Linked DNA regions of Sagittula sp. P11. The protein of the gene in region 2 interacts with the protein of the main gene of each other region in a pairwise test. Links are inferred from orthologs where the notes say so. Each region holds a gene or a part of one and is shown on either strand. Other genes may lie near its edges. The genes, in order: odhB, lpdA and CDO87_RS01825.

Evidence for each region.
Region 1: the proteins of lpdA (region 2) and odhB interact in binary tests that used the Escherichia coli proteins (3 or more experiments, as listed by UniProt). The link is inferred for Sagittula sp. P11 from one-to-one orthologs.
Region 3: the proteins of lpdA (region 2) and CDO87_RS01825 interact in binary tests that used the Escherichia coli proteins (3 or more experiments, as listed by UniProt). The link is inferred for Sagittula sp. P11 from one-to-one orthologs.

The regions. Positions count from the first base shown.
Region 1 is NZ_CP021913.1:911,595-914,628, reverse strand. Bases 139-3,020 are described here. They hold odhB (2-oxoglutarate dehydrogenase complex dihydrolipoyllysine-residue succinyltransferase), read right to left. Parts: upstream 2,405-3,020; coding sequence 872-2,404; downstream 139-871. Other genes in these bases: CDO87_RS04440 (2-oxoglutarate dehydrogenase E1 component), read right to left, coding at 2,451-3,020; CDO87_RS04450 (hypothetical protein), read right to left, coding at 277-795; CDO87_RS04455 (hypothetical protein), read right to left, coding at 139-280. Also shown: more of CDO87_RS04455, read right to left, coding at 1-138; more of CDO87_RS04440, read right to left, coding at 3,021-3,034. UniProt on the Escherichia coli protein: E2 component of the 2-oxoglutarate dehydrogenase (OGDH) complex which catalyzes the second step in the conversion of 2-oxoglutarate to succinyl-CoA and CO(2).
Region 2 is NZ_CP021913.1:1,884,728-1,887,849, forward strand. The notes cover bases 8-2,977. They hold lpdA (dihydrolipoyl dehydrogenase), read right to left. Parts: upstream 2,384-2,977; coding sequence 632-2,383; downstream 8-631. Other genes in these bases: CDO87_RS09230 (ChrR family anti-sigma-E factor), read left to right, coding at 8-538; aceF (dihydrolipoyllysine-residue acetyltransferase), read right to left, coding at 2,389-2,977. In the rest of the region: more of CDO87_RS09230, read left to right, coding at 1-7; more of aceF, read right to left, coding at 2,978-3,122. UniProt on the Escherichia coli protein: Lipoamide dehydrogenase is a component of the glycine cleavage system as well as of the alpha-ketoacid dehydrogenase complexes.
Region 3 is NZ_CP021913.1:377,179-380,419, forward strand. What follows is about bases 86-3,174. They hold CDO87_RS01825 (ATP-dependent helicase), read left to right. Parts: upstream 86-462; coding sequence 463-2,886; downstream 2,887-3,174. Other genes in these bases: CDO87_RS01820 (hypothetical protein), read left to right, coding at 86-391; CDO87_RS01830 (YegJ family protein), read left to right, coding at 3,016-3,174. Outside these bases: more of CDO87_RS01820, read left to right, coding at 1-85; more of CDO87_RS01830, read left to right, coding at 3,175-3,241. UniProt on the Escherichia coli protein: A helicase with DNA-dependent ATPase activity. Unwinds DNA duplexes with 3'-5' polarity. Translocates on single-stranded DNA with 3'-5' polarity. Initiates unwinding more efficiently from a nicked substrate than double-stranded DNA.

The DNA.
Region 1 (3,034 bases), 970 kb from region 2 along the record:
CAGCGCGCGCAAGGCCCACGAGGGCCAGAACCCTGTCTATGACGCGGTTGTAGGGGTTGCCGGGCAGGTAGCCGCCCTCTTGCAACAGCGCCCGATGCGCCCGGGCGGAGGGCGCATCCAGCCAGTCCTTGGAGATCAGCATGGGGCCGGTGAGGTTGCCGCTGGTCATCTGGATCGGCGACACGTAGTCGCCGTCGAAACCCTCCTCCGCAAGGGTTCTGTACCCCGGCAGGGAAAACGCGCGGCGGCGGCGGATGGCATCGGTGAAAGCTGACGTCATTGCGCCGCCTCGTAGTCGGCCAACAAGCCCTGCAACCGGGCCGTCTCCTCCGCCGTCAGGATCTTCTGGTCCGTCAGGTTCGCCAAGTCGGCCAGCTTGTACCATTCGTCGCGTGTGGCGACCCGTCCGCGCGTCAGCACCTTTTCTGCCGTGCGTTGGACCATGCCGCCCGCCTCGAAAAACCCAAAGCACGCCTCGGCGCGAAATTGGTCGAGAAAGGCCCGCACCTCCGCGGCACCCTCGGCGCTCCCGCGCATGATGTCCGAAAGCTCGTTGCCGGTCACGTCATACCACATCCGCAGTTCGTCGAGGACGAAGCGTAACCTCGACCTGTCCGGCGCATCCCCCAGAACGTCGGTAAAGACATGGCCGGGTTCGACAATGGTGGTCATGGCCGGGTCAGTTCCGAAAGCCAGCCGATGCAGGGCGATCCGCCACGCGCGGTAGACATCGACACCATGCGCAAGACGCGCAATGTCGGCGTGCATGTCTTCGGCTGTTCCCGGCGTTGCCATGGACCCGTCTCGCACCGTTCAGTGTTGGCAGGCGCACCCGTGTGCGCCCGCCGCAGGGTGGGTTTTCAACCCACCATCACAGGTCCATCAGCAGACGGCGCGGGTCTTCCAGCGCTTCTTTCACGCGGACGAGGAAGGTCACCGCGCCTTTGCCGTCGACGATGCGGTGATCGTAGGACAGGGCAAGGTACATCATCGGGCGGATCTTGATCTCGCCGTTGATGACCATCGGGCGGTCCTGGATCTTGTGCATGCCGAGGATGCCGGACTGCGGGGGGTTCAGGATCGGCGAGGACATGAGCGAGCCGTAGACGCCGCCGTTCGAGATGGTGAACGTGCCGCCCTGCATCTCTGCCATGGACAGCTTGCCGTCGCGGGCGCGCTTGCCCTTCTCGTTGATCGCCTTCTCGATTTCCGCGAACGACATGCTGTCGGCATCGCGGATGACCGGAACCACCAGACCCTGCGGCGTGCCCGCCGCGATGCCCATGTGCACGAAGTTCTTGTAGACGATGTCGGTGCCGTCGATCTCGGCGTTGACCTCGGGAACCTCCTTCAGCGCGTGGCAGCAGGCCTTCGTGAAGAAGGACATGAAGCCCAGACGGACGCCGTGCTTCTTCTCGAACAGGTCCTTGTACTCCGACCGCAGCGCCATGACCTCGGTCATGTCCACCTCGTTGTAGGTGGTCAGGATCGCGGCGGTGTTCTGCGCGTCCTTCAGGCGGCGGGCGATGGTCTGACGCAGGCGGGTCATCTTCACCCGCTCCTCGCGCGCCTCGTCCTCGGCCGCGACAGGGGCGCGCGGCGCAGAGGCCGGAGTGGAGGCTGCCGGGGAGGCGTTCGCAGCGGCCACGGCGGCGGCCACATCGGCCTTCGTCGCGCGGCCGTCCTTGCCGGTGCCCTTCACCTGATCGCGGGAGACGTTCGCCTCGGCCATGGCCTTTTCGGCTGCCGGGCCATCCTTGATGTCCTTGCCCGGACCGCCGTTGCCGGCGGGCGGGGTGGAGTATTGCGTGTCCTTCGGCTCGGCCTCTGCCTTCGGCGCGGCGGAGACACCCTCGCCGGAAGCGATCACCGCCAGCTTGGCGTTGGCTTCGACCGTGTCGCCTTCCTGGGCGACGATTTCCGTCAGCGTGCCGGAGGCCGGTGCGGGTACTTCGACTGACACCTTGTCGGTTTCCAGTTCGCACAGCATCTCGTCCTGCGTGACACTGTCGCCAACCTTCTTGAACCAGGTGGAGACGGTCGCCTCGGTCACGGATTCGCCGAGCGTCGGCACCATCACGTCCACGCTGTCGCCGCCGCCGGAGGCGCTGCCGCTGCTGGTCTCCGCCTCTTTCGCGCGCGGCTTGGTCTCCTCGGGGCCGGCGTTGCCGGACTCCGCGATGTTGGCAAGCAGCGCGTCGACGCCAACGGTGTCGCCTTCCTTCGCCACGATGTCCGAGAGGGTGCCGGCGGCGGGCGATGGCACCTCCACCGTCACCTTGTCGGTTTCCAGCTCGCACAGCATCTCGTCCACGGCAACGCTGTCGCCCGGCTTCTTGAACCAGGTGGCCACGGTGGCCTCGGTCACCGATTCCCCAAGGGTGGGGACGCGTACTTCGGTCATGTCTTCACTTCCTTTTTCAATACCCTTGCGCCTCGCGGCCGTGGGTTCATTCGATCGTCAGCGCTTCGTCGACAAGCGCGGCTTGCTGTGCCTTGTGGGTGGAGGCCAGGCCCGTTGCGGGCGAGGCCGAGGTGGCGCGGCCCACGTAGCGCGGGCGCGGATGCTCTGCCTTGATGCGGCCGAGGACCCATTCGATGTTCGGCTCGATGAAGGACCAGGCGCCCTGGTTCTTGGGCTCTTCCTGGCACCAGATCATCTCTGCCTGCTTGAAGCGTTCCAGCTCCTTGACGAGGCTGATCGCCGGGAACGGATAGAACTGTTCGACCCGCAGCAGGTAGACGTCGTCCAGACCGCGCGCGTCGCGTTCTTCCAGCAGGTCATAGTAGACCTTGCCCGAACACATGACGACGCGCTTGATCTTGTCGTCCGAAACCAGCTTGGTTTCAGAATGCCCGGTTTCCGCATCGTCCCAGAGGACGCGGTGGAAGGACGAGCCGGTGGTGAACATCTCCATCTCCGAGACGCAGAGCCTGTGGCGCAGAAGCGACTTCGGCGTCATCAGCATCAGCGGCTTGCGGTACGACCGATGCAACTGGCGGCGCAGGATGTGGAAATAGTTCGCTGGCGTCG
Region 2 (3,122 bases):
CTGCCGTGCCGCCGTGGAGGCGCATGAGGCAGTCGGCGGCGCGCTGCTGGACGACACCGACGCCGTGGCGATGGACGACGGCGCGCTGGACCGCGCGCTGGCCGCCGTGCGCGGCGCCGCTCCCGAGGAGCGCCCGATCCACATGCCGAAGACCGACCCGGTCGTTCCGGCCCCGCTGGTCGACTACATCGGCGGCGGGCTGGAGGACGTGCGCTGGCGTCCGCTGGGCATGGGCGTGAAGCAGGCGATCCTGCCCACCGCTCCGGGCGCCACCGCACGGCTGCTGTATATCCCGGCGGGCACCGCCGTGCCGGACCACGGCCACAACGGGCTGGAGCTGACGCTGGTCCTGCAGGGCGCGTTTTCAGACGAGGACGGCCGCTATGCCCGCGGCGACGTGGAGGTCGCCGACGGCGACACCCAGCACATGCCCGTGGCCGACATCTCGGGCGACTGCATCTGCCTTGCCGTGACCGACGCGCCGCTGAAATTCCGCAGCTTCCTCCCGCGTCTGCTGCAGCCCTTGTTCCGTATCTAGTGACAGGGTTCGACGAAGAAGGGGCGCGCCGGTGATCGGCGCGCCCCGCTTCGTTCGGAAGGAGGGTGGCGCAAAGCCCCACCCTACAGGATCTCAGTGCTTCTTCTTCCGGGGCGGCATGAGGTCCGTGATGGTGCCCTCGAACATCTCCGCCGCGAAGTTCACCGTCTCCGACAGGGTCGGATGCGGGTGGATCGTGTGGCCCAGGTCGACCGCATCGGCGCCCATCTCGATGGCCAGCGCCACTTCGGCGATCAGGTCGCCCGCGCTGGGGCCGACGATGCAGCCGCCGACGACGCGCTGATCCTCCGGATCGAAGAGCAGCTTGGTCATGCCCTCGCTCCGGCCCAGCGACAGGGACCGCCCCGAGGCCGCCCATGGGAACACGCCCTTCTCGACCTTGATGCCCTGCTCCTTGGCCTGCGTTTCCGTCAGGCCGACCCATGCGACCTCCGGATCGGTATAGGCCACCGACGGGATCACCAAGGCGTCGAAGTGGCGCTTCTCTCCGGCGCAGACCTCTGCCGCGACCTTGCCTTCGTGCACCGCCTTGTGCGCCAGCATCGGCTGGCCCACCACGTCGCCGATGGCGAAGATATGCGACACGCCGGTGCGCTGCTGGCTGTCCACGGCGATGAAGCCGCGGTCGTCCACCGCCACGCCCGCCTTGTCGGCGTCGATCTTCTTGCCGTTCGGACGGCGGCCCACCGACACCAGGACCTTGTCGAAGGTGTCGGAGAAGGACTCGCCCTTCTCGTCCTCGAAGGTGACGTGCAGGCCGTCGTCCTTCGCCTCGACCCCGGTGACCTTGGTCTTGAGGAAGATGTTCTCGTACCGGCCCTTGATGCGCTGCATCAGCGGCTTGACCACGTCCTTGTCGGCGCCCGGGATGATCTGGTCCATCAGTTCGACGACCGTGATCTTCGACCCCAGCGCGTCGTAGACGCAGGCCATCTCCAGCCCGATGATCCCGCCGCCCAGCACCAGCATCCGCTTCGGGATGTCGGCCAGTTCCAGCGCGCCGGTGGAGTCGATCACCCGCGGATCGTCATGCGGGATGAAGGGCAGCGCCACAGGTTCCGATCCGGCGGCGATGATGCACTGGTCGAAGCTGACCGAGGTGCCCTCGACGTCGATCATGTTCGGCCCGGTGAACTTGCCGAAGCCCTTCACCACCTTGACCTTGCGCTGCTTGGCCAGCCCGTCGAGGCCGCCGGTCAGCTTGCCGACCACCTCGTTCTTGAAGCCGCGCAGCGCGTCGAGGTCGATCTCCGGCTTGCCGAACTTGAGCCCGTGGTGCGCGGTCTCCTCCGCCTCCGTGATGACCTTGGCCATGTGCAGAAGCGCCTTCGAGGGGATGCAGCCGACGTTGAGGCAGACGCCGCCTAGGCTGTCGTACTTCTCGATCAGCACCACCGACTTGCCGAGGTCCGCCGCACGGAACGCAGCCGTGTAGCCGCCGGGGCCGGAGCCCAGAACGACCACCTCGGCGTGGACATCGCCGGGGCCTGTGGCGGTGCCGCTGGCCTCGACGGCCTTCGGCGCCTCCTTGGCGGGGGCCTTCTCCTCGGACTTGCCTTCGCTGTCGCCGGACTCCGGGCCGCCGGAGCCGCCCGACGCGCCTTCGAGCACGACGATCACGTCGCCCTCGGACACGCGGTCGCCTTCCTTCACCTTGATTTCCTTGACCTTGCCGGCGCCCGAAGAGGGCACCTCCATGGTCGCCTTGTCGGATTCCAGTTCGATCAGGGCGTCCTCTTCCGCCACGGTGTCGCCCACCGAGACGAGGACCGTGACCACGGGAACGTCCTTGAAATCGCCGATATCGGGTACCTTGATGTCCATGTCGCTCACCACATCAGCTTGCGCATGTCGCCGAGCAGCGTCTTGAGCGTCACGCAGAAGCGTGCGGCAAGCGCGCCGTCGATGGCACGGTGGTCATAGGACAGCGACAGCGGCTGCATGAGGCGCGGGACGAACTGTTCGCCGTCCCAGACCGGGGCCATCTTCGACCGGGTGAGGCCGAGGATCGCCACCTCCGGCGCGTTCACGATGGGGGTGAAGGACGTGCCGCCGATCCCGCCGAGCGACGAGATGGTGAAGGTCGCGCCCTGCATGTCGCCGGACTTCAGCTCCCCCTTGCGGGCCTTGGAGCTGAGCTCCATCAGGTCCTTGGATATCTCCACCAGGCCCTTGCGGTCGGCGTCCTTGATGACCGGCACCATCAGGCCGTTCGGCGTGTCCGCCGCGAAGCCGATGTTGTAGAAGTCCTTCTTGATCAGCTTGTCGCCGTCCGGGTGGATCGACGAGTTCACTTCCCAGTGCTCCTTCAGCGCCGAGACCGAGGCCTTGATCACGAAGGACAGCAGCGTGACGCGATAGCCGTCTTCCTTGGCCATCGTGTCCATTTCCTTGCGGTACTTGTCCAGCTCGGTGATGTCGGCTTCGTCGTTGTGGGTGACATGCGGGATGTTCAGCCACGAGCGGTGCAGCGCGGGGCCGGAGATCTTCTTGATCCGCGGCATTTCCACGTCCTCAACAGGCCCGAACTTCGAGAAGTCGACCTTCGGGATCGGCGGAATGC
Region 3 (3,241 bases), 1.5 Mb from region 2 along the record:
CCCGCAGTCCGACACACCCGTCCCGCAGACGGCAGAGACCGAACAAACTGCGGCCCAGCCCCCCCAGCCGAACCACTACCCGGCGATTCGCATGCACCCGGCGCTCGCCGCCCAACGCGCCGCCGAAGCCGAGGCCCGCAACTCCGCCGCACGGAAAGACGCGCCGGCACCGGCCACACGGCCCACAGTCCAGCCCGCGCCAGCCTCCATCCAGCCGCTGCGCGTGCAGCCCGCCGCTGCCGCCGTCCAGCCGCTCCGCCCGCAGCCTGCGCCCGCGGCGCCACGCGCCTCCGCACCGGAAACGGGGGGCGCCGACGACACGCCGCGGCCCGTCTTCCAGACCTCCCGGCGCAGGCTCGGCGTGACCTCAGGCGCGCTGATGTCCGCCTGACCCAAGAAAACCCGCGGAACACAAGGCGAACACACCTTCCCCTTCCGGCGCCCCGGCGTTAGATTGACGCCATGAGCAGCTACGACGAATTCGACGCATTCGAGGCGTCTTCGCTTTCCGCCCGCGCCATGGCCGCGCGCCCGCACCCCTATCTGGACGAGCTGAACCCGGCCCAGCGGGAGGCTGTCGAACATCTCGACGGGCCGGTCCTGATGCTGGCCGGGGCCGGCACCGGCAAGACCAAGGCGCTGACCGCCCGCGTGGTGCACCTGCTGAACACCGGCCGCGCCCGCCCGAACGAGATCCTCAGCGTGACCTTCACCAACAAGGCCGCGCGCGAGATGAAGAACCGCGTCTCGAACATGCTGGGTCAGGTGGTGGAGGGGATGCCATGGATGGGCACCTTCCACTCCATCTGCGTGAAGCTGCTCCGCCGCCACGCCGAACTCGTGGGGCTGAAGTCGAACTTCACCATCCTCGACACCGACGACCAGCTCCGCCTGCTCAAGCAACTGGTGCAGGCGCATGGCATCGACGACAAGCGCTGGCCCGCCCGCCAGCTGGCCAACATCATCGACGGCTGGAAGAACCGCGCGCTGACGCCCGACAAGGTGCCCGCCGCCGACGCGGGCGCCTACAACCACAAGGGCCCCCGCCTTTACGCCGAATACCAGGAACGCCTGAAGGAGCTGAACGCCACCGACTTCGGCGACCTGCTCCTGCACATGGTGACGATCTTCCAGACCCACCCGGACGTGCTGGAACAGTACCAGCGCTGGTTCCGCTACATCCTCGTGGACGAGTATCAGGACACTAACGTCGCGCAGTACCTCTGGCTGCGGCTGCTGGCGTCAGCGCACAAGAACATCTGCTGCGTGGGCGACGACGACCAGTCGATCTACGGCTGGCGCGGCGCCGAGGTGGGCAACATCCTGCGGTTCGAAAAGGACTTTCCCGGCGCGCATGTGGTGCGGCTGGAACAGAACTACCGCTCCACCCCGCACATCCTCGCCGCCGCCTCCGGCGTGATCCGGGGCAACTCGAACCGCCTCGGCAAGGAGCTCTGGACCGATCGGCAGGAGGGCTGGAAGGTCCGCCTGATCGGTCACTGGGACGGCGAGGAAGAGGCGCGCTGGGTCGGCGAGGAAATCGAATCGATGCAGAACGGCACGCGCCGGATGCGGCCGTTCAGCCTCGACGAGATGGCGATCCTCGTCCGCGCCTCGCACCAGATGCGCGCCTTCGAGGACCGCTTTCTGACCATCGGCCTGCCCTACCGCGTCATCGGCGGCCCCCGCTTCTACGAGCGGATGGAGATTCGCGATGCCATGGCCTACTTCCGGCTGGTGGTGTCGCCCACCGACGACCTCGCGTTCGAGCGGATCGTGAACACGCCGAAGCGCGGCCTCGGCGACAAGGCCCAGCAGACCATCCAGCGCATCGCCCGCGAAAACGGCGTCTCCCTGCTGGACGGCGCGGCGCTGGCGGTCGAGCAGAAGGCCATCACCGGCAAGGGCGCCAAGGCGCTGGGACAACTGGTGGCCGACCTCGCGCGCTGGGGCCGGATGACCCGGGCCACGGTCGCGGTGGACAGCGACGACGACGTGATCGACGACCTGGCCCAGCCGATGAATGCCCGGCCGGAGGTCAGCCACGTCGAGCTGGCGCAGATCATCCTCGACGAATCCGGCTACACGGAGATGTGGCAGAACGACAAGACGCCGGAGGCGCCGGGCCGGCTGGAAAACCTCAAGGAACTGGTCAAGGCGCTGGAAAGTTTCGAGAACCTGCAAGGTTTCCTCGAACACGTCAGCCTTGTCATGGACAACGACACCGACGAATCCGGGGCCAAGGTCTCGATCATGACGCTGCACGCCGCCAAGGGGCTGGAGTTCCCCGCCGTCTTCCTGCCCGGCTGGGAGGACGGCCTCTTCCCCTCGCAGCGGTCGATGGACGAAAGCGGCGTTAAGGGGCTGGAGGAAGAGCGCCGGCTCGCCTACGTCGGCATCACCCGGGCCGAGGAATGCTGCACCATCAGCTTCGCGGGCAACCGCCGGGTGTTCGGCCAGTGGCAGTCGCAGATGCCCTCGCGCTTCGTCGACGAGCTGCCCGAGGAACACGTGGAGGTGCTGACGCCCCCGGGCCTTTACGGCGGCGGCGGGTTCGGCGCGGCGCAGGGCGGGTTCGGCGGGGCGTCCTCGACGCTGGAAACCCGCGCGGCAGAGGCGAATGTCTACAACTCGCCCGGCTGGAAGCGCCTGCAGGCGCGCTCCGGCGAACGCCCGGTCAGCCAGCCGCGCGAATCGAAGACGCAGGTGATCGACATGCAGGCGGTCTCGGCCTTCACCGTGGGCGAACGCGTGTTCCACCAGAAGTTCGGCTACGGCGCCGTCACGGGGATCGAGGGCGACAAGCTGGAGATCGCCTTCGAGAAGGCCGGGACGAAGAAGGTGGTCGCCCGATTCCTCTGCGCCGCGGACGACATTCCGTTCTGATCTGGTCTGACCTGATGCCGGGCCGCGCGGGCCTCCGGGGCCGAAATCCGCGCAACCGTGCCTTCGCCTGTTCGCAAGCGCCGCGCGGCGTGCTATCCCGTTGCCCACGCTCACATTCAGGGAAGTCCCGTGCACCGCAAGACACCGCTCCGGATCGCCGCCGCGCTGGTCCTTTGCCTTCTGTCCGGTCCACTGGCCGCGCAGGACCCGGTGGTCAACTTCGCGCCCGAAGACGCGGACATGGCCGCCGCCATCGAGGAGGCGCGCAGCAATCTCGACTTCGTCCTGGCCCGGCTGGCGACGGAGGATGGCGGCCTGCACCCGGCGCTGAACCTCAAGGCACGGCTGCCCGTCA